Regions from separate parts of the Hydrogenophaga sp. RWCD_12 genome, predicted to be linked through region 4. Evidence: predicted binding sites of a transcription regulator. Region 4 holds the regulator's gene; each other region holds the start of a gene.
What was found. Region 4 encodes sigma-54, which starts transcription at its own class of promoters, with help from an activator protein. Its sites were predicted from a motif close to TGGCANGNAANCTGCTTT; they were not measured.

Region 1 (7,229 bases), on a different contig from region 4:
GGACCGACCACACCGCAGGGCGGCGAGCCGCAGGCGGCGGTCATCACGTAGTAGCCGATGCCTTCGTACTGGTGGGTCGCACCCAGATTGGCTTGCACCGACTGGCTCTCTTCGGCGCTCGCCGTGTAGAAGTGCACACCCTTGCCCTTCAGGTAGAAGCGGTACAGCGGGGTGAAGCCGGCAGCCGGTGTCAGGCTGGCGTAGTAGGCGATGCCCTCGTAGCGGTACTGGGGCAGGCTGGCCTGCACCGTGTTCTTTTCTTCTTCGCTGATGGTGTAGAAGTGGACGCCGGTCTGGGAATTGAAGAAGCGGTACACCGGGCTCACGCCGGCCGAGGGCACGCTGGCGGCAAAAAACGCTTCGCCTTCCGGCTCCATGTAGGTCGCGGTGCGGTAGACCTGCTCGCGCTCGTCCACGCTGGAGGTGTAGAAGTGCACGCCGGCGCCGGTGTTGTAAAACCGGAAAACCGCCACGCGTTCGGCGTCGGCCACCTTGGGTGTCACCGCCACGGTCTGCAGCGACTTGGTCTGTGCGTCGGTGGTCTGCGCGCCACCACCACATCCGGCCAGCCAGACCGCCGAAACCACCGCTACCCAGGCACAACGCCGTGACATCCAACCCATGTTCAATCCCCCGGACACCATGTCCAAATCGTGTGCAAAGAGTGGATTGGACCCGATGCGGCGGGGGTGGTGAGCCGCAAGAGCCTTTGAGGCTGACAGGCGGCGTGCTGCGCCCGACCGGCCGCACGGTTCGTGCACGATGGCACGCTTATTGCCAAGTGTTTTTCATGCCATTCCCGACACACCGATGAAATCGGCCTTCAGCTTCCTCATCGCCGCCAAGCGCGGAGAAATCGCCGGGCTGGAACAGCTCGCGCTGACCAGTGCCCTGGTCAACGCCACCGGTCGCCTGATTCACGCGCTGCAGCGCGAGCGTGGACTGTCCAACCTCTATCTGGCCTCGCAGGGCCAGCGCTGGGCCGATGAACGCCTGGCACAGACTACGCATTGCGACGCGCTGCAGGCCGAGGTGCGGGCCGCCTTCGACTCGCTGGACACAGACTCTGCCCGCGCCGGCCACGGCACGCGCCTGTTCGGCCGCATTGCCTATGTGTTGCAGGGCCTGGACGCACTGCCGGTGCTGCGCCAGCGGGTGCAGACCCGCCAGTGGAACGCCGCGCGGGCCACCGACGGCTACATCCGCCTGATCCAGGGCCTGCTGGCGGTGGTGTTCGAGGCGGCCGACAGCGCCTCCGACCCCGGCATCTCGCGCCGCCTGGTCGCCCTCTTCAACTTCATGCAGGGCAAGGAGTTCGCCGGCCAGGAGCGCGCCACCGGCTCCGCGCTGTTCGCCTCCGGCACGGCGGGGCCAGACGGGCAACAGCGGCTGCTGCACCTGATCGATTCGCAGGAACGCTGCCTGCAAGTGTTCGCCGATTTCGCCAGCGAGCCGCTGCGCGAGGCCTGGAAGGCGGTGCAGCGCCATGACACCCTGGCTTCGCTGGAGCGGCTGCGCCGCATCCTCGCGACCTCCCTGCCGGGCGGCCCGCTGGACACCGCCCTGAGCCAGGTCTGGTTCGACGCCTGCACCGCGCACATGGACGCCATGAAGACGGTCGAAGACGCGCTGGCCGCCGAGCTGGAGGCCCTTTGCCGCGATCGCCTGCAAGCAGCGCAGCACGAACTGGAGAGCCTGCGTCAATGGGAAGAAGCCGGCCCGGCGCTGCCAGGCAGCAGCGACTTCTTCGGCGACAGCCAGGCGGCGCCGACACCCCCGGTGCAGGGCTATGGGCCGCAGGTCGACCGCTCGATCCTGGAACTCGTGCACGAACAGGGCCAGCGGCTGCAGCAGATGGGCGACGAGCTGGACACGGTGCGCGCGAGTCTGAACGAGCGCAAGCTGGTCGAACGCGCCAAGGGACTGCTGATGGCACACCGCCAGTTCAGCGAACACGAAGCGCATGCCGCCCTGCGCCAGATGGCGATGAACCAGAACCGGCGCCTGGTGGACGTGGCGCAGGCCGTGCTGGCCATGGCCGAGATCCTGCCGTCCGGCAAGCGCTGACAGCTCTGGGGCGGTGCACAAATAGCGTGCCCCGCCCGGTCTGCGCACCAGATTGATGCTCTGCCACCGGAGCGATCGCCGCCCGGGCCGGCAAGGCCATCTCTTTCAAATCAAGCACTTACGCGTGCACTGCCGCCAGTATGGGTACAAACCCTCGGCCTGGCACGGTCCCTGCATCAGGTGACGCAACGGGACGTGCCAACGGCGGCACACCATCCCGACCGTCTTTCAAGACACACAGGACAACGGCGTCCATTTCTCGACCCCCGCAACGGGGTCCCGAAATGGACGCCGTTTTTGTTTTCCGGATTTGCTTTTTCAGTTTTTTCTTCTAAGGAGTTGAGCATGACCGACCACCGCGCCACGACATCCGAGACCGCCGCCCCCGCCGCTGACAGCTCGCGCCGCGACTTCATCAAGAAGGGCGCGGCCGCTGCGACCTTCTTCTCGACCCTGGGCCACAGCGGCGTCTGGGCGGCCGGCTCCGACGCCCCCGAAAAGGCCGAGGTCAAGATCGGCTTCATCCCGCTGACGGATTGCGCCAGCGTGGTGATGGCGGCCGAACTGGGCATCGACAAGAAGTACGGCGTGAAGATCGTGCCCAGCAAGGAAGCGAGCTGGCCCGGCGTGCGCGACAAACTGGTCAACGGCGAACTGGACTTCGCCCATGTGCTGTACGGCCTGATCTACGGCGTGCAGATGGGCATCGGCGGCCCCAAGAAAGACATGGCCGTGCTGATGAACCTCAACCGCAACGGCCAGGCCATCACGCTCTCGAAGAAGCTGGCCGACAAGGGCGCGGTGGACGGCGCCAGCCTGGCCAAGCTGATGGCCGCCGAGAAGCGCGAATACACCTTCGCCCAGACTTTCCCCACCGGCACGCACGCCATGTGGCTCTACTACTGGATGGCGGCCAACGGCATCAACCCGATGCAGGACGCCAAGGTCATCACCGTGCCGCCACCGCAGATGGTGGCCAACATGCGCGTGGGCAACATGGACGGCTACTGCGTCGGCGAACCCTGGAACCACCGCGCCATCCTCGACGGCATCGGCATCACCGCCACCACCACGCAGGACATCTGGAAAGACCACCCCGAGAAGGTGCTGGGCACCACGGCCGAGTTCTGCCAGAAGTACCCCAACACGGCGCGCGCCGTGACGGCAGCCATCCTGGAAGCCGGCAAGTGGATCGACAGCGGGCTGTCCAACAAGAACAAGATGGCCGAGACGATTGCCTCGCGGTCGTACGTCAACACCGGCGTCGACGCGATCAACCAGCGCATCCTGGGCCGCTACCAGAACGGCCTGGGCAAGACCTGGGACGACCCGAACTTCATGAAGTTCTTCGACGGCGGCGCGGTGAACTTCCCCTACCTGTCGGACGGCATGTGGTTCCTCACGCAGCACAAGCGCTGGGGCCTGCTCAAGGACCACCCGGACTACCTCGCCGTGGCCAAGGCGGTCAACCGCATCGACATCTACAAGCAGGCCGCCACCGCCTCGGGCACGCCGCTGCCGCCGTCCGAAATGCGCAGCAGCAAGCTGATGGACGGTGTGGTCTGGGACGGCAAGGACCCGAAGAAGTACGCCGACTCGTTCAAGGTCAAGGCCTGATTCCCGCCAAGGAGAACCACCATGGTTGCCGCTGTTTTTCACTCACCGCTGGAGGCGTCCACCGTGCCGACCGCCAGCGCCGCACCGACCTCACCCGCCAAGCCCATGACCCAGCCCGTCACCGCTGCCGAGACGGCCGCTCCAGCACCGAAGAAACCGGCGCGCGACTGGCGCGGCTTCTGGATGGCGGTGCTGCCGCCCATCCTCGGTCTGGCGCTGCTGGTGCTGGTCTGGCAGGGCATCGCGTCGACCTCCAACAGCGGCATTCCCAAGCCGGCCGAAACCTGGGCGCAAGCGGTCAAGGTGTTCTCCGACCCGTTCTACAGCAACGGCCCGAACGACCAGGGCATCGGCTGGAACATCCTGTCCTCGCTCAAGCGGGTGGCGGTCGGCTTCGGCCTGGCTGCGCTGGTCGGCATTCCGGCGGGCTTTGCGATTGGCCGCTCGGTGTTCCTCTCGCGCATGTTCAACCCGCTGATCAGCCTGCTGCGCCCGGTGTCGCCGCTGGCCTGGCTGCCGATCGGCCTGCTGGTGTTCAAGGGCGCCAACCCGGCCGCCATCTGGACCATCTTCATCTGCTCGATCTGGCCCATGGTCATCAACACCGCGGTGGGCGTGCAGCGCGTGCCGCAGGACTACATGAACGTGGCCCGCGTGCTCAACCTCAGCGAATGGAAGATCTTCACCAAGATCCTGTTCCCCGCCGTGCTGCCCTACCTGCTGACCGGCGTGCGACTGGCCGTCGGCACCGCCTGGCTGGTGATCGTGGCGGCCGAAATGCTGACGGGCGGCGTGGGCATCGGCTTCTGGGTCTGGGACGAGTGGAACAACCTCAACGTCTCGTCGATCATCATCGCCATCTTCGTGATCGGCATCGTCGGCCTGCTGCTGGAGTTCGCGCTCATCAAGCTGGCGTCCCTGTTTACCTATGAAGAGGTGAAGGCATGAACACGAAGTACATCGACATCCAGAACGTCGACCAGACCTTCAAGACCAAGAAGGGCCTCTTCCCGGCGCTCAGGGACATCCACCTCAGCGTCGCCAAGGGCGAGTTCGTCGCCCTCATCGGCCACTCGGGCTGCGGCAAGTCCACGCTGCTGAACCTGATCGCCGGCCTGACCACGCCCACCAGCGGCGTGCTGCTGTGCGCCGACAAGGAAATCGCCGGCCCCGGCCCCGAGCGCGGCGTGGTGTTCCAGAACCATTCTCTGCTGCCCTGGCTGACCTGCTTCGAGAACATCTACCTCGCCGTCGAACGGGTGTTTGGCGCCACAGAAAACAAGGCGCAACTGAAAGCACGCACCGAGGCCGCGCTGGCCCTGGTGGGCCTGAGCGCCGCCGCGCAGAAGCGCCCCGGCGAAATCTCTGGCGGCATGAAGCAGCGCGTGGGCATCGCCCGGGCCCTGTCGATGGAACCCAAGGTGCTGCTGATGGACGAACCCTTCGGCGCACTCGACGCCCTGACCCGCGCCAAGCTGCAGGACGAGCTGCTGGAGATCGTCGCCAAGACCCACGCCACCGTGGTCATGGTCACGCACGACGTGGACGAGGCCGTGCTGCTGTCCGACAAGATCGTGATGATGACCAACGGCCCGGCCGCCACCATCGGTGAAGTGCTGAGCGTCGAGCTGCCGCGCCCGCGCAACCGCGTGGCCCTGGCCGACGACCCGCAGTACCAGCAGTACCGCAAGGCCGTGATCGATTTCCTCTACACGCGCCAGTCGCATGTGGAAAAAGTCGCCTGAGGAGGCTGCCATGGACATGCGCGCGAACCCCAAGGCAAAGATGAAGCTGGTGATGGTCGGCAACGGCATGGCCGGTGTGCGCACGCTCGAAGAGCTGCTCAAGATCGCTCCGGACCTTTACGAAGTCACCGTGTTCGGCGCCGAGCCGTACCCGAACTACAACCGCATCCTGCTGTCGCCGGTGCTCGCGGGTGAGCAGACGCTAGACGAGATCGTGCTCAACGACTGGTCCTGGTACACCGACCACTGCATCACTCTGCACGCCGGTCACAAGGTGACCGAGGTGGACCGCGTCAAACGCATCGTGCATTCGGTCGGTCCGAATGGCGAGCAGATCTCGGCCGGGTACGACCGCCTGATCATGGCCACCGGCTCCAACCCCTTCATCCTGCCGATCCCCGGCAAGGACCTGCAGGGCGTGCTGGCCTACCGCGACATCGCAGACACCCAGGCCATGATCGACGCGGCCACCCAGTACAAGCATGCCGTTGTCATCGGCGGCGGCCTGCTCGGCCTGGAAGCGGCCAACGGCCTGATGAAGCGCGGCATGACCGTCAGCGTGGTGCACGTCGCGCCCTGGCTGATGGAACGCCAGCTCGACGACGTGGCGGGCAAGCTGCTGCAGAAGTCGCTGGAAGAGCGCGGCATGCAGTTCCTGATCGGCGCGCAGACGCAGGAGCTGGTGGGCGACGAGGATGGAAGGGTCAAGGCGATCCGCTTCAAGGACGGCAACGAGGTACCGGCCGATCTGGTGGTGATGGCCGTGGGCATCCGGCCCAACACCGCGCTGGCCGAGAGCATGCGTCTGCATGTGAACAAGGGCATCGTGGTCAGCGACACGCTGCAGACGGTGACCGATGCGCGCATTTACGCGGTGGGCGAATGCGCGGCGCACCGCGGCATTGCGTATGGCCTGGTGGCGCCGCTGTTCGAGCAGGGCAAGGTACTCGCGACGCACCTGGCCGAGTTCGGCATCGGCCGCTACACCGGATCGCTCACCTCGACCAAGCTCAAGGTGACAGGCATCGACCTGTTCTCCTGCGGAAACTTCACCGGTGGCGAAGGCACGGAAGAGATCGTCATGAGCGACCCTGTCGGCGGCGTCTACAAGAAGCTGGTCGTCCAGGACGACAGGCTGGTCGGCGCCTGCCTGTACGGCGATACGGTGGACGGCAGCTGGTACTTCAAGCTGCTGCGCGAAGGCCGCACCGTCAGCGACATCCGCGACAAGCTGATGTTCGGCGAATCGAACATCGGCGACGTGGGCCACCAGGGCCACAACAAGGCCGCCGCGATGAAAGACAGCGACGAGGTCTGCGGCTGCAACGGCGTGACCAAGGGCGCGATCTGCAAGGCCATCAAGGACAAAGGCCTGTTCACGCTGGACGAGGTGAAGAAGCACACCAAGGCCAGCGCGAGCTGCGGCTCCTGCACCGGTCTGGTCGAGCAGATCCTGATGTTCACGGCCGGTGGCGACTACTCGGCCACTCCCAAGAAAAAGGCCATCTGCGGCTGCACCGACCACAGCCACCAGGACGTGCGAGACGCGATCCGCAACGACAAACTGCTGACCATCGTCGACACCTTCAGCGCCCTGGGCTGGAAGACGCCCAACGGCTGCGCCACCTGCCGCCCGGCCATCAACTACTACCTGATCAGCACCTGGCCCAAGCAGGCCAAGGACGATCCGCAAAGCCGTTACATCAACGAGCGCTCGCACGCCAACATCCAGAAGGACGGCACCTACAGCGTGATCCCGCGCATGTGGGGCGGCGAGACCACGGCCGACGAGCTGCGCCG
Region 2 (7,229 bases), on a different contig from region 4:
GAAGCCAGGGCCACCAGGTCAGCCACCGCGGGCAGCTCGCCGCGCGCCAGCGCCGCCACCAGCCCGGGCACCACCTGCAGTGCCCACATGGCCATGCGCGGATGCGGCTCCGCCAGCGGGGTGGATCGCAGGTAGAAGCCCGGCGGCGGCAGCGTCGGCGGGTCGGTGAACTCGGACACACCATGGGTCAGCACCGTGCCGCGACCGGCAATGCTGTTCTCGCGCAGGTCCTGTTCTGGACGGGCCGACAGCGAGAAGCTGTGCACGCGGTTGCCCTCGATGTCGGGCTGGGTGTGCAGCGTGCCGGGCACGCGCAGCTCCCAGTACTCCACGCTCTGGCATTCGCTGCTGGCGGGCCACAGGTGCAGTGTCTGCACCGTGTAGAGCAGCGGCTGGCTGTAACGGAAAAGGGTGTTGTGGTGGATGACGAGTTTCATGCGGGCTCCGGGTTGCGCCGGGGACCCGCATGGTACCCGGACGAATCAATGCACCGAGGGGACGAGGAAGTCCTGGCTGATCCGGCCACCCAGTTCGTTCACGCGGTCCAGGAACTGGGTCAGGAACGCGTGCAGTCCGGTCGAGAGGATCTCGTCGATGCGCGCGTACTGCAGGTCGGCCTTGAGCTTGCCGGCACGGCGCTGCGTCTCGCCCGAAATGTCGTTGGCCACGACGCTCAGGTTGGCCACCACCTCGTTCATGCTGGCGGCCAGGCTGCGCGGCATGTCCGGGCGCAGGATCAGCAGCTCGGCCACGCGCTCGGGCGTGATGACATCGCGGTAGACCTTGCGGTAGACCTCGAAGCCGGAGACCGAACGCAGGATCGCGCTCCAGTGGTAGAAGTCGTATTCCTGATCCTGCTCGCTGGCAGCGCCGAAGAAGTCGCTCTGCACCGCGTGGAACTTCACGTCCAGCAGCCGCGCCGTGTTGTCCGATCGCTCCAGGAACGAGCCCATGCGGTAGAAGTGGAACGCCTCGTCCTGCAGCATGGTGCCGACCGCCACACCACGCGAGAGGTGTGAACGGTGCTTGACCCACTCGAAGAATGCGCCCGGGTCGCGTTCAAAGTCGCTGGACTTGAGGTAGCCGGCCAGCTTGAGCCAGGTGCTGTTCTGCGTTTCCCACAGTTCGGTGGTCAGCGCGCCGCGCACCGCGCGGGCGTTCTCGCGCGCCGCGTGCAGGCATGAAACGATGCTCGACGGGTTGGACTCGTCGCGCACCATGAAGTCCATGACGTTGCGCGAGGTGATGTCCTGGCCGTACTTGGCGGTGTAGCTGGGCATCAGCTCGCTGATCGACAGCAGGCCCTGCCAGCCGACCTGCGCCACGGCGGCGGACTGCGGCAGCAGCGAAGTCTGGTAGTTCACATCGAGCATGCGCGCGGTGTTTTCAGCCCGCTCGGTGTAGCGGGACATCCAGAAGAGGTGGTCGGCGGTACGCGAAAGCATGCTCAGTTCTCCAGAATCCAGGTGTCCTTGGTACCACCGCCCTGTGACGAATTGACGACCAGGGAGCCCTCCTTGAGGGCCACGCGCGTCAGGCCGCCAGGCACCATCTGCACCTCCTTGCCGGAGAGCACGAACGGTCGCAGGTCGATGTGGCGCGGGGCGATGCCCTTTTCCACATACGTCGGGCAGGTCGAGAGGCTCAGCGTCGGTTGCGCGATGTAGCCGTCGGGCTTGGCCTTGACCACCGCGCGGAACTCGTCGACCTCGGCCTTGGTGGCGGCGGGGCCGACCAGCATGCCGTAGCCGCCGGCGCCGTGCACTTCCTTGACCACCAGCTCGGCCATGTTGTCGAGCATGTACTTCAGGTCGTCGGGATTGCGGCCCATGAAGGTCGGCACGTTGTTGAGGATCGGCTTCTCACCCAGGTAGAACTCGATCATCTTGGGCACGTAGGGGTAGATTGACTTGTCGTCGGCCACACCCGTTCCGACCGCATTGCAGATCGTCACGTTGCCACTGCGGTACACGCCCAGCAGGCCGGCGCAGCCCAGCGTCGAGGTCGGGCGGAACACCAGCGGATCGAGGAAGTCGTCGTCGACGCGGCGGTAGATCACGTCCACCCGGCGCGGCCCCTTGGTGGTGCGCATGTAGACGAAGTTGTCCTTGACGAAGAGATCCTGGCCTTCGACCAGCTCGACGCCCATCTGCTGCGCCAGGAAGGCGTGCTCGAAATAGGCGCTGTTGTACATGCCGGGCGTGAGGACCACCACCGTGGGCTCGGCCGTGGTCGCGGGGCTGACGGCACGCAGAGTTTCGAGCAGCAGGTCGGGATAGTGCGCGACCGGCGCGACCCGGTTCTGGGTGAACAGGTCGGGGAACTGACGCATCATCATCTTGCGGTCTTCGAGCATGTAGCTCACGCCGCTGGGCACGCGAAGGTTGTCTTCGAGCACGTAGTACTCGCCCACGCCCTGTGCATTGGGAGCGCGCACGATGTCGATGCCGGAGATGTGCGAATACACGCCACCGGGCACGTCCACGCCCATCATCTCGGGCCGGAACTGCGCGTTCTGGAAGATCTGGTCGGCGGGGATGATGCCGGCCTTGACGATCTCCTGCTCGTGGTAGACGTCGTGCACGAAGCGGTTGAGCGCTGTCACGCGCTGCACCAGCCCGGCCTGCATGCTCTTCCACTCGTGCGCCGGGATGATGCGCGGGATCAGGTCGAACGGAATCAGGCGCTCGGTGCCCGCACCGTCTTCGTCCTTGGCGCCATACACCGCGAAGGTGATGCCCACGCGGCGAAAGATCATTTCCGCCTCTTCGCGGCGGGATGCCATGACCTCTTCGGGTTGCTGTGCCAGCCACCGAGCGTAGTTCTGGTAGTGGGCCCGTACCTCGCTGGGCGAGGCGTTCATTTCGTCAAACATCGGTCGGCTCATGGGCTTTTCTCCTGCTCTCAGCATAGCAAGGAGTGGGCCAGTGGTCAGAAACCGGGTTCTCCATCGTCTGTCACCACCAAGGTCTCTGCACCCGGATGGTGCCAGTAGCGGCGGGCCATTTCGCGGTGGCAAAACACCTGATCCGGGGCATCGCTGCGCCACGTTGCCGCACCACATTGGGGCGAATCTTCCCAGTGGATGCCACGTGCCCGATAACGGTCGGTCACCAGCGGGGCCGGGTGCCCGAAGCGGTTCCGGTAGCCCGATTGCACCAAAGCGACCGTCGGTTGAAGGGTGTTGAGGAGCACCGGGCTGCTCGACGATGCACTGCCGTGGTGCGGCGCGATCAACAGATCGGCCCTGAGCTCGGGTCGGGCCACTGCCAGCCGTGTTTCGCGCTCAGCGTCCAGGTCGCCGCTGAGCCAGGCCGAGCGCCGCCCGTTGTCGATGCGCAGAACACAGGACATGGCATTGGTCGACAGCCGGCCTTCGCCGTCCGGACCGTAAAGCTCCAGCGCCGGGTGCAGCACCTCGAACGACACGCCGTCCCAGGTCCAGCGCTGTCCAGCCAGACAGCGCTCACCCTCACCGAACGAGGCCAGCCAGCGTGCCGACGGCCAGGCCGCGCGGACCGCAGCAGAACCGCCCGAGTGATCACTGTCGCGGTGACTCACGACCACGGTGTCCGGCGCCTCGCCCAGCGCACGCAGCAACGGCACCACGACCCGGTCACCTGCGTCGCTGCCAGTGCCAAAGCGCGGCCCGGTGTCGTAGAGCAGGCTGTGAGCGGCGGTGCGCACCAGCAGAGCGCTGCCCTGCCCCACGTCCACCGCCATCACCTCGAACTCTCCGCTGGCCGGTCTGCCGGGTGTCCAGAGCAGCATGGGCGCCACCATCAGCAGACCCGCCGAGCGCAACACCAGCGGCAGGCGCAGCACCAGCAGCGAGCCTCCCAGCACGCCGAACACGGCCAGCGGCCAGGGAGGAATGGGCCGGAAGACCGCCGCCCAGGCCCATTGGTTCAGCCAATCCAGCAGCGCCGCCAGCCCCTGCACCGCAAGGGCCGCCAGATCCCACAGCGCAGGAACCACCACGCCCAGCATCGCCATCGGCGTCACGAGAAACGTCACCCAGGGAATGGCAAACAGGTTGGCCACCAGTCCCACCAGCGACACCTGACCGAACAGCAGCAGCCCCAGCGGCGCCAGCGCCACCGTGACCAGGCCCTGCTCACGCAGCAGGGCCACCACCGGCCGCACGACACGGCGCCAGCGCGGCAAGCCATCGGAGACTTCGGTCAGGCGGCGCCCGGGGTCGTCGGCCGCAAACAGGATGCCGACGGCCACAAAACTCAGCCAGAAGCCCGGCTGCAGCAAGGCCCAGGGATCGAGCAGCAACACCGCCACCATCGCCAGCAGCCAGACCATGGGCCACGGCCAGCGCCGGGCAGACAGCTTGAGGCCCACCACCAAGGCCAGCATGAGCACCGTGCGCTGCGCTGGCACGCCCCAGTCGGCGAACAGCGCGTAGGCCGCGGCCGCGACCACCCCGCCCCAGCCCGCAGCAACCGGCGCCGGCAGCGCCATCAGTGCCCCGGGCCAGACAAACGCCAGCCGCCGCCAGCCCGCACCGATACACAAGGTCGCGAGCCAGGCAAAGGCCGTGACGTGCAGGCCGGAAATGCTCATCAGGTGGGCCACGCCCGTCTGCCGGAACAGCGCCCAGTCCTGATGATCGATGTCACTCTGGTCCCCCACCACCAGCGCCGCCAGCACACCGGCGCTGCGTGGGTCCGTCACCCGGGCAGCAATGCGCTCTCCGACCCACTGGCGTGCGGCCTCGACCGGGTGCAGCCCCGGGCGGCCCAGCCACACCGGCGGCACGTCGTGTGGGCCGTCGCGCAGGCTGCCGGTCGCGCCGATGCCTTGCTCCCATAGCCAGCGCTCGCGGTCAAATCCGTGCGGGTTCGACAGGCCGTGCGGCCGGCGCAGCCGCACCACCAGGCGCCACGCGTCGCCGGCCCGCCAGGCCCGCCCCGCGGCCGTTCCGTGGAAATCACTGATCAGCAGCCGGGGCGGCACGCGGACCGTCTGCCCGTCCCGCTCCGCGCTGTCGACGCTGAACTCGAACCGGTCGCTGTCCGCACCACGCTGCGGCATCGACGCAATCTGGCCAGTGAGGGTGATGTCCACGCCTTCGAGCACGGGCGCCAGTGCCTGTCCGGCGAAGTGCACCGCGCGCAGGCCGGTCAGTCCACCGGCCGACAGCACTCCGGCGAGCAGCCCGGCGCCCAGCACAAACCGGGCTTGCCAGCGCCGCCGGTGGGCCCAACCCGCGATCAACGCCAGCAAAGCGGCGGCAAGGAGCAAGATGGCGTGGGTCGCCCCGCTCCACAGCCGCGCCTGCTGCAGTTGCAGCGCCACGCCCAGCACCACGCCGGGCAGCACTGCCCACACTGGGTGCATCATGCTCAATCGATCTGGCTGCTGCCCCGTGGCGCGGGACTTGCTAGTTCGGATCGGACGCGTGCGGCTAGCCGCACTGGTTGCCTGTTCATTGTTTGTGCCTCCCTGTTGAAAGTGATCCCAGCATGGCCATCCATGTCGCTCTGAGCCACATCACCCATTATCGATACGACCGGCTGGTCAAGCTGGGCCCGCAGGTGGTCCGCCTGCGGCCGGCCCCGCACAGCCGCACCAAGGTCCTCTCCTACTCGCAGAAGGTCGAACCAGCCGGCCATTTCATCAACTGGCAGCAGGACCCATTTGCCAACTACCAGGCCCGCCTGGTGTTCCCCGAGCCGACGACCGAGTTCAAGGTCACCATCGACCTGGTGGTCGAGATGGCGGTGCACAACCCCTTCGACTTCTTCCTGGAGCCGCGCGCCGAGAAGTTCCCCTTCACCTATGAAGAAGGGCAGAAGCAGGAGCTGGCGCCCTACCTGGCCGCCGCGCCGCTGACGCCGCTGCTCAAGCACTACCTGACGACGGTCGACCGCAGCGAGCAGCGCACCATCGATTTCCTGGTCGGCATCAACCAGAAGCTCTGGAAAGACATCGGCTACACCATCCGCATGGAGCCGGGCGTGCAGACGCCCGAAGAAACACTCAAGCTCAAGAGCGGTTCCTGCCGCGACTCGGGCTGGCTGCTGGTGCAGCTGCTGCGCCACCTGGGTCTGGCCGCGCGCTTCGTTTCGGGCTACCTGATCCAGCTCACCCCCGACGTCAAGGCGATCGACGGCCCCAGCGGCCCGGAGAAGGACTTCACCGACCTGCACGCCTGGTGCGAGGTGTTCCTGCCGGGTGCTGGCTGGATCGGGCTGGACCCGACCTCGGGCCTGCTCGCGGGCGAAGGCCATGTGCCCCTGGCCTGCACGCCGCAGCCGTCCAGCGCCGCGCCGGTCGAAGGCGTGATGGACAAGTGCGAAGTCACCTTCAGCCACGAAATGAAGGTCACGCGCGTCTACGAATCGCCGCGCGTCACCAAGCCCTACACCGAAGACCAGTGGGCCGAAGTGCTCAAGCTCGGCGAAACGGTCGACGCCGATCTGGTCAAGCACGACGTGCGGCTGACGCAGGGCGGCGAACCGACCTATGTCGCCACCGCCGACCGCGACGCGGCCGAATGGAACACCGACGCCCTGGGCCCGACCAAGCGCGGCTACGCCACCGAACTGCTGGGCCGGCTGCGCGAACAGTACGGCCACGGCGGCTTCGTGCACATGGGCCAGGGCAAGTGGTACCCGGGCGAGCAGTTGCCGCGCTGGGCGCTGTCGATCTTCTGGCGCGCCGATGGCGAGCCCTGCTGGACCAACCCGGCCCTGCTGGCCGACGAGCGCGACGAGGCCCACTACACCGCCGACGACGCACAGCGCTTCACGCAAGCCCTGGCACGCAAGCTCGGCCTGTCGACCCAGTACATCACGCCCGGCTATGAAGACACGTGGTACTTCCTGTGGCGCGAGCGCCGCCTGCCAGTCAACGTCGACCCGCTGGACAGCAAGCTCGACGATGAACAGGAGCGCTCACGGCTGAGGCGCGTGTTCGGCCAAGGGCTGGAGAGCGTGATCGGCTACGTGCTGCCGCTGCAGGCCTCGGGCCAGGGGCCGCTTTCCAACAACGGCAAGAGCGCCTACCACCGCGTCTCGGGGGCAATGTGGTCCACCGGCCCGTGGTTCTTCCGCGAAGAGCGCATGTACCTGATCCCGGGCGACTCACCCATGGGTTACCGACTGCCGCTGGACTCGCTGCCGTGGGTGTCGATGGGCGACTACCCGTACCACATCGAGCAGGATCCGCATTCCGCCCGTGACCCGCTGCCCACCGGCACGGCGCTGCGCCAC
Region 3 (7,229 bases), on a different contig from region 4:
GAAGCCCTGGGCACCGAGGCCTTCTATGTCGGTGCCATCGGTTCGCGGCGCAACAACGAGGCACGGCGCGCCCGCATGATCGAACACTTCGAACAGACCGAAGAAAGCCTGGCCATGATGCGCGGGCCGATCGGCATCTACATCGGCAGCAAGATGCCCTCGGAGATCGCGGTCAGCATCATGGCCGAACTTCTGGCGGTGAAGAACGGCGTGGCCCTGCCCCGCGACACGCAGGTCGGGCCGGCCAAAGACCGCATCCAGCCCCGGGAAGCCGATGCCCCCGTGTGCTTCAGCGGGTCGCGCACCGCCTGAGTGGCAACCCGGTGTCACGGCGTGTCACGTGGCCGGCGTGGCACGTGATTTGCGGAAAGGGTGTTGCAGCGGCGCATGGATCAACAAGTTGTTCATCCGTGTCGCAATCTGCAACACTACTGTCCCCGATCGCAGAGGCCGACGTGATCCCTAACGCACAGACTCCCATGCCCCCCGACCAGCGACTGGCCCTCATCGAGCGCGCCCGTCATGCGGTACTGGATGCCCGCGAGAACGGTCCAACGCCGTGGCTGGCCCCTTCGATCGAACGTTCCTGGCGGCGCTGTCTGGCCATGGGGCACCAGCCGCAGCAGCGGGTGGCCTTCGAACCGGTGACCGCGGGCGATGTGCGGCTGGCGCTGGAGGCCAGCAAGCCTCTGGTGCAGGCCGCCACCCCGGTGATCCGCTCGCTGTCGCGGGCCATGGTGCACACGCGCTACTTCGCCATCCTGACCGATGCCAGCGGCACGGTGATCGATGTCGACGGTCCGGTGGACCGCAACAACCCGCGGGCGGCGGCCATTGCCCGGGTCGGTGTCGACCTGTCGGAGTCCGCTGTCGGCACCACCGCCATCGGCACCACGCTGACCGAGCATGAACCGGTCTGGCTCCACCGGGGCGAACACTTCTTCAACGACACCGGCGTGTTCAGCTGCGCTGGCGCACCGATCTGGGGGCCGGACGGCCACTGTGTCGGCATGCTCGACCTGACCGGCATCGACGTGACCGAGCAACCGGCACTCAAGCACCTGGTGACGCAGTCCGCCCGCAGCATCGAAAACGCGCTCACTACCTCGCGACCGCACCGCCTGCTGCTGCGCCTGAACTGGCCGGGCCGCGTACTGGGCGACGACAACGACGGGCTGGTCTGTGTCGACGAAGAGGGCCGGATCACCGGCGCCAACCGCGCCGCCACCGACATGCTGGGCCTGGTACCTCAGCACGGCGCCATGCATTGCAGTGAAGTGTTCGCCGTGCCCACCGACAGCCTGTTCGACGCGGCGCGTTCGCAGCGCCAGGCGTTTGAAGTCCCACTCTGGTCCGGACTGCGCCTGCAGCTGCTGGCACAGGGCCCGGGGCGGATCTCGGGCGCTGCACGGCCAGCCAGCCACAGCATGCCGCTCAAAGACGTCGAAGCCGCCCTGATCCGCCGCGCCGTCGAAGACGCCCGCGGCAACGTCATGGAAGCCGCCCGCGCCCTGGGCATCAGCCGCGCCACCGTCTACCGCAAGCTGACAAGGAAGAAGGCGTAATCGGAGCGGAGGTTGTCTCCACTCCAGGATGCCGTGGAACCGGCTCAGCCGGGCCACAGGCATCGCCCCTTGGGGGGTGCCGCGCGCAGCGAGGCGCGGGGGGGACCCAGTTACGGCGCCGTCAGCGTCAAGCCGTGCTGCTTGAAGATCGCCAGCATCTCCCCGCTTTCGCGGATGGCCTTCATCGCAGCCTCCAGCGCATTGCCCAGGTTCTTGTTGGACGCCTTGATCGCCAGCGCCACCGGCCAGCCGTTGTCGACGACGCCGTTGTTGAAGGTGAGCTTGCTGATGCGGAACTGGGCTGCGGTTGCAGGCTGGCGCGACAGCGCCGACTCCGCCTGGGCACGCGAGACGAATGCCCCCACGGCCTTGCCATCGAGCACCGCCTGCGCCGCCTCGACACCGGAGTTGTAGATCACCACCTGGTTGCGCAACAGCCCGCCGCCATAGCCCATCAGCACGCTGGCGGCGCCAGAGCCTTTCTCGCCCGCCAGCGCCAGGCCCTTGAGGTCCTCGGGCGATGCCGGGTCGGCCAGACGCCGCGTGTCGTGCAGCAGCACATTGGACTGGCGCATGTAGGGCGAGATGATCGCGACCTGCGGATTCGCATTGGCCAGGTAGCGGTCGGCCGGCACCTGCAGCATCACGTCCGCCGGGCCGTAGCCCAGGTAGTGGCCGCGCCAGACCATGTTGCGCAGGTCGTCGTTCATGTTCTCGCCCGCATCGAAGGGCAGCAGCGAGAGCTTGAGGTTCATCTGACGGGCCAGCGCCTCGGCGAGCGAAACATCCAGACCCTTCATGTCGGCCACCGGACCGCTGGAGAACGGCGCGTTGTCCTTGTACACGGCGACCTTGAGTGTGCCGGTGGCGCGGACACGCTCCAGATCGGTCAGATCGGTCTGTGCCATCGCCGTCCAGGGTGTGGCCAGCGCCAGCGGCAGCAGGGCCAGCGCGTCACGGCGACGCATGCCTTGGCTGCGTGACATCTTCGAGGTATCGGTCATGGGTCTTGTCTCTGTCTGTTGGTGTTCTGTTGCTGCGGCCCCGCCGAATCAGCCGGCTCAGGGCACGCGGCGGGTCTCGAGGTAGGTGCGGACCGTCCAGATCGCTTCCTGCGAGAGCGTGGCTTCGAACGGAGGCATGTAGACGCGGCCATCGCGCGTGCGGCCGCGGCGCACGGTGGACAGGAAGTAGTCGTCCATTTCCTTGAAGCAGGCGGCCTTCTTGCCCGCATCGGACAGGCCAAGGCATTCGCTGTCGATCTTGCGCAGGTCGGGCGCGATGCCGCCGGAGATGGCTTCCAGGCCGTGGCAGCGGGCGCAGTTCTGGTTGTAGGCCGACGTGCCGATGCGCAGCGCTTCGGCGCGCGCCGGGCTCTGTTCGTTGTAGGGGTTGGCTTCCAGCCACTTGGCACCCAGCTGCGGCAGGGTGTGGGTATCGACTGCCTGGGGAACCACGTCACCGTGGGCCAGGACAGCGGCAGCGCCCAGTGCGGCGACAGACAGCACCAGGGCCTGGGCGGCGCGACGCTGGAAATGGGACGAAAAGATGGATTTCATGGGGTTGTCTCCGGATTCAGGAAAAGGGCACTGGCGGCCTGAAAAGCAATAAGCAGGCCACCGACGCCCCATCGCGATCTGCCCACCCCCAGCCGGTAGACACCGTCGGCGTGACACGGCACAAGTGTTCCAAATTGAATCAGCCCGCTGTCACACAGGGCACACACCGGGACACCAGAGCCGCCATGAACTGCCCTCTGGGGCCTGCCAGTCTTGGCCGGGGAATTGCTTTGTACCGGAAGGAGGCATTTGCTGCGAGCTTGTTTCATTCGGGGATTCCCGCTGTTGATTCGTGGCACAGATATGAAGAAAATCGCATGACTCAAGACCACGACGACAATCAGCACTTTCAGTCCGGCTCGCAAGAGCCGATATGGACGATGGACTACTGGGGGGGTTTCCCTCCGGACTCAGGAGACAACATGAGTGCCGCCACGTACACGCCCTCCGGCGGGGAGCGTGTCGACATGCCCCCTTCGGTCGGTAGCCCGGTCGGTCGCGACCCCATTGGTCAATCGCACCAGCGGTCGCGTGCCTTTGGCATCACCGAACAGGCCGAGCCGGATTTCTCCAGCCCGCTGCGCGGTGACCTGACCAGCGCGCTGGACGAGAACCGCTTCCTGTTCCAGCACGCAGCTCCGGTCATGGAGACGCTGTACGACCAGATCGCCAACACCCACAGCATGGTGTTGCTGACCTCGTCCAAAGGCATGGTGCTGCATTCGCTGGGCGACTCGGACTTCCTGGAAAAGGCCTCGCGCGTGGCCCTGATGCCCGGCATGGACTGGTCCGAAAGCACCAAGGGCACCAACGCCATCGGTACCGCACTGACCGAAGAGGAAGCGCTGACGGTCCACGGCAACCAGCATTACCTCAACGCCAACAAGTTCCTCACCTGCTCCTGCTCGCCGATCTTCGACCCCTACGGCCAGGTGATCGGCGCGCTGGACGTGACCGGCGACCAGCGCAGCTTCCACCAGCACACCCTCGCCCTGGTGCGCATGTCGGCACAGATGATCGAGAACCACATGTTCGCCGACATCTTCCCGAAGGCGATCCGGGTGCACTTCCACACCCGCTCCGAGTTCCTCGGCACCCTGGTCGAAGGCATCGCGGTGTTTTCGCCCGAGGGCCGCTTCATTTCTGCCAACCGCAGCGCGCAGTTCCAGATCGGCCTGCCCTTTTCCGCGCTCAAGGCGCACACCTTCTCCTCGTTGTTCGGTATCCCGATCTCGTCGCTGATCGACCTGTTCAGCGGGTCGCTGCCCACCCCCAAGCAACTGGTGCTGCACAACGGGGTAGCGGTGTGGTGCCGGGTCAAGGTCAAGGCGGCCAGCCCCTGGTCGGCCGAGCGCACCGCGCCGATCACGCCGCAGCAGGCCGAAGAACAGGCCTCCGTCGCACCAGCAACGTCCTCGCCTGTCCGGCCTGTGCCGCGCAAGTCGCACCTGTCGACCCTGCAGTACCTGGACACCGGGGATCCGCAGGTGTCGGCCGTGATCCACAAGCTGCGCATGGTCTCGGGCAAGGACATCCCGGTGATGATCCTGGGCGAGACCGGTACCGGCAAGGATCTGCTGGCCCAGGCCATCCACGGCGATTCCAACCGCTCGGGCCAGCCTTTCGTCTCGGTCAACTGCGCCTCGATTCCCGACAACCTGATCGAGTCCGAACTGTTCGGCTACGAAGAAGGCGCCTTCACCGGCGCCCGCAAGAAGGGCTCGATCGGCAAGATCCTGCAGGCCAACGGCGGCACGCTGTTCCTCGACGAGATCGGCGACATGCCCAAGCACCTGCAGGCCCGGTTGCTGCGTGTGCTGCAGGAGCGCAAGGTCAGTCCGCTGGGCGCCGGCAAGGAGGTCGATGTCGATGTCGCCATCGTCAGTGCGACCCACAAGAACCTCAAGGACATGATCGCGCGCGGCGACTTCCGTGAAGACCTCTACTACCGGCTCAACGGCCTGGTGGTGCGCCTGCCGGCGCTGCGCGAACGGACCGACTTCGACCTGGTGGTGCAGAAAATCGTCAAGGCGCTGGCCGAGAGCGGCCAGCACATCGGCATTGCGCCGCGGGTGATGGACATCTTCAAGCGCTACCACTGGCCCGGCAACTTCCGGCAGCTGCACAACCTGCTGCGCACGGCGGTGGTCATGGTCGGCAACGACGGCCTGATCGACATGGTCCATCTGCCCGACGACTTCCTCGAAGAGCTGGAGCATGGCCTGCCGCACCCGATCGCCCAGCGGCTGAGCACGCCGATCGTCCCCACCGACGTCGCTGCGTTGCCCGAGTTTCCCAGCACGCCGCCGATGCCCGAACCGGCGGTGGACGGTCAGAAGCTGCAGGACGTGGCGCTCAGCGCGATGGCGCAGATGCTGCGGCAGCACAAGGGCAACGTGTCGGCGGCGGCCAAGGCTCTGGGCGTCTCGCGCAACACGATCTACCGCAAGAAGAATCTGCTACCGCCGGACGTCCTGGGCTGACGGCAGCCGGTCCATCCACTCGGGTTCCAGCTCGCGCCAGGCGCGCAGCACATTGAAGCCGTGCCGCGCCTCGTAGCCTGCCCAGCCGCTGAAGGCTGGCAAGGCCACCCGCCCGGTCTCCTGCGGCTGCACCCCTTCGTCCATCGCCTGCAGCGTGGCCTCGCGCAGCGCCTGCAGGTAGGCGCGTGTCTCGGGCAAGGCCGGCGGAGGCTCGCCTTCTGCGGGCGAAATGGACCACACGGTCGAAATCAGGTGGCGCGGCGCCAGGGCCTGCAACCGATCCAGCGCGGACAGCCAGCCGCGCAACTGTCCCTGCGCCAGCTCGGGCACGCGGTCCTGGTACACCAGTCCACCTGCCCACAACAGCTTGCTGCGCGCGTTCCACAACACCAGATCGCCTTCGGTGTGCCCGTGTTCCACCCGCATCACCTGCAGCTGCAGACGGCCCACCCGCAGCTCCTCGCCCTCAGACAGCGTGCGCGTTGGCAGCGCGATCCGTGTCCCGGCCATGGCCCGCTCGCCGGCACGGTGAACCAGACTGGCGAGACAGTCCGGGCAACGCAGCGACATGCCTTCGCGCGTCGGCCCGCTGGCCAGCACCTCGACCCGGCCCGCCGCGATGTCGTCGGCAAACGCCGAGTTGGCCAGCGTGTTCTCCGAATGTGCGTGCGTGTTGACGATCCAGCGCACGTGGGCACCGAAGCGGCAGGCCAGTGAGCGGCGCAGACGCTGTCCGTGCGCCTGGCTGGGCCCCGGGTCGATCACCATCGCTTCTCGCCCGGCGATCAGGGCACTCACCGGCATCACATGACCGCCGTTGGCAGGCGTCACGTCACCACGCTCCGGCGGCAGCCAGACCCACACCCCCGGTACCACGGCACGCCAGGGGACGGGCTCCAGCGACTTACAGTCCTGCGCGGCCTGCAGCGACGGCCACCACAGCAGTGCCGCCAGCCACAGGACCAACCGGGACCACGAAGGCAGCAGGCAGCCGGTCATGCGCGCCTCACCCTGGCGCGCAGCGCTGCCAGCGTGTCCGGTTCGTGGCCCAGATGCCCGGCCGTGGTCAGTGTCAGCGACATCCTTGACACATCGATGCGCCGGCCGATGGCGCTCCAGCGCCGGCTGTTCACTGGCGGGCAGACCGTGTCGTAGCGGCCGTGCACCCAGTCCACCGGCACTCCCGCCTGCGCCAGCGACCACACGGCACCGTCCAGTTGACCGGGCCTCACAAAGCCGTGGTGCAGCAGGTAGTGCGCCAGGATGCGGAACTTCGCGCACAACTGCCGGTCGCTTCCGTCTGCCCGTGAGCCCCGGCGCTGGAAACCCGCCATGGCCCGCCGCTCGCGCCGCCGCTGTATCGCCCAGACCACCCGCAACGCGGGCGCTGGCCGCGGCGCATGCAGCAAGGCGCGCCACATGCCCCGGGCCGCTGCGCGGGATTCGAGCTGTGCCCAGCGGCGCGCCACGCCCAGCCGTGCAACACCCGGTGTCACGCTTTGGAGCACCTGATGCAGACGGGCCAGCAAAGCCGGCAGTGGAACGCTGCGCGAAGACGGCCAGAGCCGCTCTGGCACCTTAGGTGTTTTCCCGAAGCTCCGGGCCTGCAGCAGCCCACCGAT
Region 4 (7,229 bases):
GCCAGCGGCGCAGGGGAGGAAGAGTTGAAGCTGGTTCATGAATGGAAACCTAACGAACAAACACCGCACGTTTGGCACAGCCCCTTCCAGCGTGCACCACGGAACCGGCTTTGCCGGGCCGTTGGTGCAGCCCCCTGGGGGGTGACGCGAAGCGGCGCAGGGGGTTACAAAGCTTTCCGAAGGTTCGCGGGCGCGATGCGCAGTGCCTCGCGGTATTTCGCGACCGTGCGGCGCGCGCACTCGATGCCCTGCTCCTTGAGCAAGTCCGAGAGCTGGTTGTCCGACAGAGGCTTGGAAGGCTCTTCGGACGCGATGAACTGCTTGAGCAGGGCGCGCACGGCCGTGCTCGACGCGTTGCCGCCGGTCTCGGTGCCAAGCGACGAGCCGAAGAAATACTTGAGCTCGTAGGTGCCGAACGGCGTGGCCATGTACTTGGCGGTGGTCACACGGCTGATGGTCGATTCGTGCAGTCCCAGCTCGTCGGCGATCTCGCGCAGCACCAGCGGTCGCATGGCGAGTTCGCCGTGCATGAAGAAGTTGCGCTGGCGTTCGACGATGGCGCTGGAGACGCGCAGGATGGTGTCGAAGCGCTGCTGGATGTTCTTGATGAACCAGCGCGCTTCCTGCAGGCGCTGCTGCATGGCCGCGTGGCCCGCTTCGCCGCCGCCATCGCGACCGCGGCCACGCATGGCGTTGGCGTACACATCGTGCACCCGCAGGCGCGGCATGACCTCGGCGTTGAGCGTGACCTTGAAGCCGCGGCCGGCGCGCGTGACGATCACGTCGGGCACCACGACGTTGCGCTCGACATCGACAAAGCGCCGGCCTGGCTTGGGTTCCAGCCGCGCAATCAGCGCCAGGCCGGAGCGCACAGCCTCGTCGTCCTGGCCGGTGGTCGCGCACAGGCGCTTGATGTCGCGTTTGGCGATCAGCTCCAGCGGCTGCTCGCAGATCGCCAGGGCCGCGCGGGCCGCGGGCGTGTTGCGCAATTCCAGGATCTGCAGCCGCAGGCACTCGCCCAGATCGCGGGCACCGACGCCGGAGGGTTCCATCTGCTGCAGCCACTGCATCGCCGTGCCCAGCCGCTGCTCGATGGCTTCAACTTCTTCGAACGGCGGCTCGGTGTCGGCCGGGACCTGCGCCGAGGCCGTCAGGCGCCAGCAGGCGCGCGCCAGGTCGTGCAGGCTTTCTTCGAGGTAACCGTCGTCGTTGAGCGACTCGATCAGGAAATACAGGGCGGCGGCGTCTTCGTCGGACAGCCGCAGGCAGCGCGCCTGCTCGTGCAGATGGTCCTGCAGGCTGACCGGCTCGCGGGCCAGTTCGGCCGCGGTCGCGGTTTCATCGTCGCCGCCGGAGGCATTGTTGTTGCGCGCGGGCGCGTCACCGCCCCACTCGCTGTCGTCGGGCGCCATCTCGACCGTGCCATCGCCTTCCCAGCTCTCTTCCACGGGCGAGGCCCCGTCGAGGCGGCTCTCGACCTCGTCAGCGGCGCCACTCTCGGACGATTCGGTCGTCGATGTCCGGGTGTCGGCCTCCGGCAGGCGCGGTTCCGGCGCAGGCTGCGCAGCCTCCGCCAGTTGGTCAGCCGCTACTACTGGCGCGTCGACCGTGTCGACACCAAATTCCTCGCGCTCGGCCGTTTCTTCGCCGCGGTCCAGGAACGGGTTCTCGTCGAGCATCTGCTCGACTTCCTGCGCCATTTCAAGCGTGGACAGCTGCAACAGCCGGATCGATTGCTGCAGCTGGGGAGTGAGGGCGAGATGCTGCGAAACCCGCAGCGAGAGACCTTGCTTCATCCGCTCAGTGCATCACATGCGGAAGTTTTCGCCGAGATAGACGCGGCGCACTTCGGCGTTCTCCACGATCTCGGCGGACGTGCCGCTGGCCAGCACCTGACCATCGCTGATGATGTAGGCGTGGTCGCAGATGCCCAGGGTCTCGCGCACGTTGTGGTCGGTGATCAGCACACCGATGCCGCGCGACTTGAGGAAGCTGATGATGTGCTGGATTTCCAGCACCGCAATCGGGTCGATGCCGGCAAAAGGCTCGTCCAGCAGGATGAAACGGGGACGCGTCGCCAGCGCACGGGCGATCTCGACCCGGCGGCGCTCACCGCCAGACAGCGCGGGCGCCGGTGAAAGGCGCAGATGGTCCACCCGCAGGTCCTTGAGCAGCTCGTCGAGCCGGCTGCGGATTTCGTCTTCCGACAGCCGCTCGCCCTGCTCGTTGTGCTGCAGTTCCAGGACGGCGCGCACGTTTTGCTCGACCGTGAGCTTGCGGAAGATCGATGCTTCCTGCGGCAGATAACCCAGACCCAGACGGGCGCGGCGGTGAATCGGCAGGGATTCGATACGCTCACCGTCGAGCAGGATCTGGCCGCCGTCGGCACGCAGCAACCCGACGATCATGTAGAAAGAGGTCGTCTTGCCAGCGCCGTTGGGGCCGAGCAGACCGACCACCTCACCCTTGTCGACGGACAGCGAGACGTTCTTGACCACCTTGCGGCTGCCATAGGCCTTCTTCAGACCATGGACCTCCAGGCGGCTCTGTCCCGCCACAGCGCCCTGTGGGCTGGCGGCAATTGCGGTCACTTCTTGGGCTCGGTGATCTTGACGCTTGGACGTAGCGTGGCCGGCTCGGCCGGCTGCTGGGGAGGCGGTGTCTTGCCGGCCTTTTCCTCTTCGGGAATCGGCGTCAGCATGGCGCGCACGCGACCGGAGGGGTTGGCTGCTGTCTTGCTGTCAACCCCGCCCTTGACGGTGAACACTTCGGTCTGGCTGTTGTAGAGAATCTCGCTGCCCACGCTCTGGTCGTTGAGCTGCGTACCGCGGTAGCGGCGCAGCACGGCGCGGCCAGTGAACAGCACGGTCTGGGCCTTGCTGTCGTATTCGATGCGGTCGCCTTCGCCCTCGATCCACTCGTCCAGGCCTTCGCGCTTCTGGCGGAAGAAGCCGGGGGTGGCGGGCGTACCCACCAGCAGACCGAGCTGGTTGCCCTGGGCATCCTGGCGCACGTCCAGCTTGGAGCCGCGCATGACGATCGTGCCCTTGGTCAGCACCACGTTGCCGTTGAACACGCTGGTCTGGCGGTTCTCTTCGTAACGCAGGGCATCGGCCTCCACGTTCATGGGCTTGTCCTTGTCGGCTTTTTCCGCCTGCGCCACCCAGGGCGACAGCAGGCCGACGGCCGCAACAAACAACCAGGCGATCGGGCGGGAGGGTTTGACGTGTTGGTGCATGGCTTTTGGGGGCACAGATCTTGCATTCATTGTAGCGGTGCCAAGTGCAATTCGTGCCCTTGACAAGAGATGATTCCTGCCTGGAAACGGCAAGGCCCGCTCGGAGCGGGCCTTGTGCGATGCGAACGGGCCGATCGGTCAGCCCTTGCGGGCCTCAGCGATCAGCGAATCGGCCACCAGGAGGGTCTTGGGACCCTGACCCGGGATGTAGAAACGCCCGGCGATGCCCAGGGCGGGCGTGCCCTCGACCTGATAGGCGTCCTGCAGGCCCACGGCCTTCTGCGCCGACTTGACCGCCGCACCGTCGTAAATGGCGCTGAACTTTTCGCGGTTGACGCCCTGCTTTTCCACCCAGGCCAGGATGGCCGGCGGCGTGGTCAGCGGTAGGCGCTCTTCGTGGTATGCCTTGAATACCTTGCCATGCAGTTGCTCCAGCAGGCCCATGGCTTCGAGCGTGAAGTAAAGGCGCTGCATCGGCACGAAGTTCTGGTTGAAGGCCACCGGCACGCGGCGCACGGTCACATTCGCCGGCTGCTTCTTGATCCAATCGCTGAACACCGGCTCGAAATTGAAGCAGTGGATGCAGCTGTAGGCAAAAAACTCGACCACCTCGACCTGGCCTGCCGGGCTGTCGGTGGGGGCCGGCTTGGCCAGCCTGGTGTAGTCCGTGCCTTCCTTGAAGGCGACCCGCTGTGCCATGGCGGGCGACAGGGCCAGCCCTGTGGCCGCTGCGGCACCGGCAACCATCAGGCCACGGGAAAAATCTCGACGTTGCATGGATTCAAACTCCTTGAAATGACCCGGTTCAGGCTCGCCGGACCGGGAAAAGTTCCCCCGGGGCTGGCGCGGGGTTCAGCGCTGCACCCGCACCAGTGCGGCTTCGACACCGTTGGTTTCGAGCTGCTCGCGCGTTGCATCGGCCATGCCCTTCTGGTTGAAAGGTCCCATGCGCACCCGGAACACCTGGCGGCCAGACTGTTCGCGCTCGGTGATCGACGCTTCCATGCCCAGCATCGCCAGGCGCGCTTTCTGCGCCTGTGCCTCTTCGGCCGACTTGAACGCACCAGCCTGCACGAAATAGCTGAACGGATCGGCGCCAGCCGCCGGCGCCGGATCGGCTCCCGCCGCACCGGTCTTGGCCTTCACCAGATCGCCCAGCGGGTCGGCGCCTGGCTTCGCGGCCGCGGTGTCGGCCGGCTTGGCGTCGGGTTTGGCAGCGGCGTCCTTGTTGTCCTTGTTGTCCTTGTTGTCCTTGGCGTCCTTGGTGGAAGCCGCGTCGGTTCCAACCGGTACCTCGGGGGCTGGCGGCGTGGGCAGCGGCGGCGCCTTGTTGACCAGCCCGGCGTTCGGGTTCCAGCCTTTGTTGCGCTCGGCCTCGGCCGCGTCTTCGGCGGGCTTGCGCGTCACGCCCCGGTCCACGAACGGCACCGGCACACGGGTCACGTACACCGCCACCGACAGGGCAAGCCCCAGACCGATGAGCAGGCCGACGACGAAGCCGACCAGGGTTCCGCCACGCTGTCCGTGGGCCTGCGGGAAACGAGTGTTCATGGATCGAGGGTTCTCACATCTTCTGCGGGGCACTCACGCCCAGCACAGCCAGGCCATTGTGCAACACCTGCGCGGTTGCCCGGACAAGGGCCAGGCGCGCCAGCTTGACCTTTTCGTCGTCCACCAGGATGCGCTCGGCGTCGTAGTAGCTGTGGTAAGCCGCGGCCAGTTCGCGCAGGTAGAAGGTCACGTCGTGCGGCGCGAAGTCGTTGGCCGCCGAGGTCAGCATGGCCGGGTACCTGGCCAGCAGCAGCATCAGCGACTGCGCAGCCGGCGTGTCCAGCGGGGAGAGGTCGACACCGGCCAGCGAGGCCACGTCACCGCCCCAGGCGGCCAGCACCGAGCAGATGCGCGCGTGGGCGTACTGCACGTAGTAGACCGGGTTGTCGTTGTTCTTCTGCACCGCGAGGTCGACGTCGAAGGTGTATTCGGTGTCGGGCTTGCGGCTGAGCAGGAAGAAGCGCACCGCGTCCTTGCTGGTCCACTCGATCAGGTCGCGCAGGGTCACGTAGCTGCCGGCGCGCTTGCTGATCTTCACCTCCTCGCCACCGCGCACCACACGCACCATGGTGTGCAGCACGTAGTCGGGGTAGCCCTGGGGAATGCCCACGCCCGCGGCCTGCAGGCCGGCGCGTACGCGCGCAATCGTTCCGTGGTGGTCGGTGCCCTGGATGTTGATGACCTTGGTGAAGCCCCGTTCCCACTTGCTGATGTGGTAGGCCACATCGGGCACGAAGTAGGTGTACGAACCGTCGCCCTTGCGCATGACGCGGTCCTTGTCGTCGCCGTAGTCGGTGGACTTGAGCCACAGCGCGCCGTCCTGCTCGTAGGTCTTGCCGGCGTCCACCAGCTTCTTCACCGTGGCCTCTACGCGGCCGCTGGTGTAGAGGCTGGATTCGAGGTAATAGTGGTCAAACTTCACCTGGAAGGCCTGCAGGTCCAGGTCCTGTTCGTGGCGCAGGTAGGCCACGGCGAACTGGCGGATGCTGTCGAGGTCGTTCACGTCGCCGCTGGCGGTGAACTCGCGGTCGTCGGCGTGCACAGTCTTCTTCGCCAGGAAGTCGTTGGCGATGTCCTGGATGTAGTCGCCGTTGTAGGCGGCTTCGGGCCACTCGGCGTCGCCAGGCTTGAAGCCCTTGGCACGCAGCTGCGTGCTGGTGGCCAATGTCCCGATCTGTACGCCCGCGTCGTTGTAATAGAACTCGCGGTGGACGTTCCAGCCCTGGGTGCTGTAGAGGCTGCAGATCGCGTCGCCCAGTGCGGCCTGGCGGCCGTGACCCACGTGCAGCGGACCGGTGGGGTTGGCGGACACGAACTCGACCATGAGGCGCTGGCCGTTGGATGGCTGCACGCCGAAGCTGTCACCGGCCTGCAGCACCTCGGTCACGATGGCCTGCTTGGCTGCTGGCTTGAGGCGCAGATTGAGGAAGCCAGGGCCAGCGATTTCGATGTCGGCGACCCACTGCTGGTAGACCGGCAGGGCCAACAGTGCGGCCTTGAGCGATTCACCGACCTGGCGCGGATTGAGCTTGAGCGGCTTGGCCAGCTGCATGGCGGCCGTGATGGCGTAGTCGCCGTGGGCAGCCACCTTGGGGGATTCGAAGGCGGCCTTGTCGCCGGCGCCGGGCGAGAGCTGGTCCAGCGCCTGTGCGAGGCCGGCCAGCAGTTCCTGTTTGATCTTGAGCATAGGGCAGCGATTTTAGGTGGCGGGCGACCCGACACCGTCAGACGGTGCTCTGGAAAACCCGGGGCACCCCGTCAGAAAGCCTTAAGAAAAAAAGGTGTATCGTGCCTGCGCCCGATCCCGGGCTCATTCCTACCCAAAGGCAAGACATGAAACATCTGCTGACCCTGATCGCCCTGACCGGTTCCCTTTCCATGGCCATGGCCCAGACCGCAGCCCCCGCTGCTGCCCCGGCCAAGGCGCCTGCTGCTGCGCCCGCTGCTGCTGCAGCACCTGCCGCCGCCAAGGCCCCGGCTGCTGCGCCCGCCGCCGCTGCGCCTGCTGCTGCAGCCGCTGCCCCGGCCGCGGACAAGAAGCCGACCGAGCAACAGAACCGCATGAAGACCTGCAACGCCGACCCGAAGGCCAAGGCCCTCAAGGGCGACGAGCGCAAGTCGTTCATGAAGTCCTGCCTCTCCGGCGACGAAGCTGCCGCCGGCGGCAACAGCCAGCAAAACAAGATGAAGACCTGCAACGCCGACGCCAAGACCAAGGCGCTCAAGGGCGACGAACGCAAGAAGTTCATGAGCACCTGCCTGAAGGGCTGACCTCCCTGCGCCGCTGAGGCGGCTTCCCCCCTGCTGCGCGGGGGGACCACACCTGCGGACCGGCGGAGCCGGATCCGCGGTGTGTCTGGATCGGGCATGCGCTCCGACCTCTGCCCGGCCAATCTCCCGATGCTGTTCAGTTTCTTGCCTGCGGCAGTGCCGTGTGTGC

Region 1: ACLIJ1_RS01235 (CmpA/NrtA family ABC transporter substrate-binding protein) is a predicted target of sigma-54. The motif match lies at 2,228-2,245, and genes of this name have one in related genera.
Region 2: ACLIJ1_RS02700 (DUF2126 domain-containing protein) is a predicted target of sigma-54. The motif match lies at 5,382-5,399, and genes of this name have one in related genera.
Region 3: pedF (cytochrome c-550 PedF) is a predicted target of sigma-54. The motif match lies at 3,167-3,184, and genes of this name have one in related genera.

Annotation. Positions count from the first base shown of each region.
Region 1 is NZ_JBKIXC010000001.1:247,942-255,170, reverse strand. It holds gene ACLIJ1_RS01245 (hypothetical protein) at 1-623, opposite strand, end outside; gene ACLIJ1_RS01240 (nitrate- and nitrite sensing domain-containing protein) at 811-2,067, shown strand; gene ACLIJ1_RS01235 (CmpA/NrtA family ABC transporter substrate-binding protein) at 2,413-3,684, shown strand; gene ntrB (nitrate ABC transporter permease) at 3,706-4,632, shown strand; gene ACLIJ1_RS01225 (ABC transporter ATP-binding protein) at 4,629-5,429, shown strand; gene nirB (nitrite reductase large subunit NirB) at 5,440-7,229, shown strand, end outside.
Region 2 is NZ_JBKIXC010000001.1:558,188-565,416, reverse strand. It holds gene ACLIJ1_RS02720 (transglutaminase family protein) at 1-437, opposite strand, end outside; gene ACLIJ1_RS02715 (alpha-E domain-containing protein) at 483-1,445, opposite strand; gene ACLIJ1_RS02710 (circularly permuted type 2 ATP-grasp protein) at 1,448-2,887, opposite strand; gene ACLIJ1_RS02705 (DNA internalization-related competence protein ComEC/Rec2) at 2,932-5,355, opposite strand; gene ACLIJ1_RS02700 (DUF2126 domain-containing protein) at 5,478-7,229, shown strand, end outside.
Region 3 is NZ_JBKIXC010000005.1:127,166-134,394, reverse strand. It holds gene ACLIJ1_RS19200 (XdhC family protein) at 1-312, shown strand, start outside; gene ACLIJ1_RS19195 (helix-turn-helix domain-containing protein) at 480-1,565, shown strand; gene ACLIJ1_RS19190 (substrate-binding periplasmic protein) at 1,676-2,569, opposite strand; gene pedF (cytochrome c-550 PedF) at 2,627-3,124, opposite strand; gene ACLIJ1_RS19180 (sigma-54-dependent Fis family transcriptional regulator) at 3,547-5,607, shown strand; gene ACLIJ1_RS19175 (MBL fold metallo-hydrolase) at 5,584-6,606, opposite strand; gene ACLIJ1_RS19170 (alpha/beta fold hydrolase) at 6,603-7,229, opposite strand, start outside.
Region 4 is NZ_JBKIXC010000006.1:362,502-369,730, reverse strand. It holds gene ACLIJ1_RS22870 (THUMP domain-containing class I SAM-dependent RNA methyltransferase) at 1-39, opposite strand, end outside; gene rpoN (RNA polymerase factor sigma-54) at 165-1,796, opposite strand; gene lptB (LPS export ABC transporter ATP-binding protein) at 1,809-2,591, opposite strand; gene lptA (lipopolysaccharide transport periplasmic protein LptA) at 2,588-3,238, opposite strand; gene ACLIJ1_RS22850 (thiol:disulfide interchange protein DsbA/DsbL) at 3,377-4,015, opposite strand; gene ACLIJ1_RS22845 (SPOR domain-containing protein) at 4,091-4,789, opposite strand; gene argS (arginine--tRNA ligase) at 4,803-6,476, opposite strand; gene ACLIJ1_RS22835 (PsiF family protein) at 6,623-7,060, shown strand; gene ACLIJ1_RS22830 (HTH-type transcriptional regulator ArgP) at 7,197-7,229, opposite strand, start outside.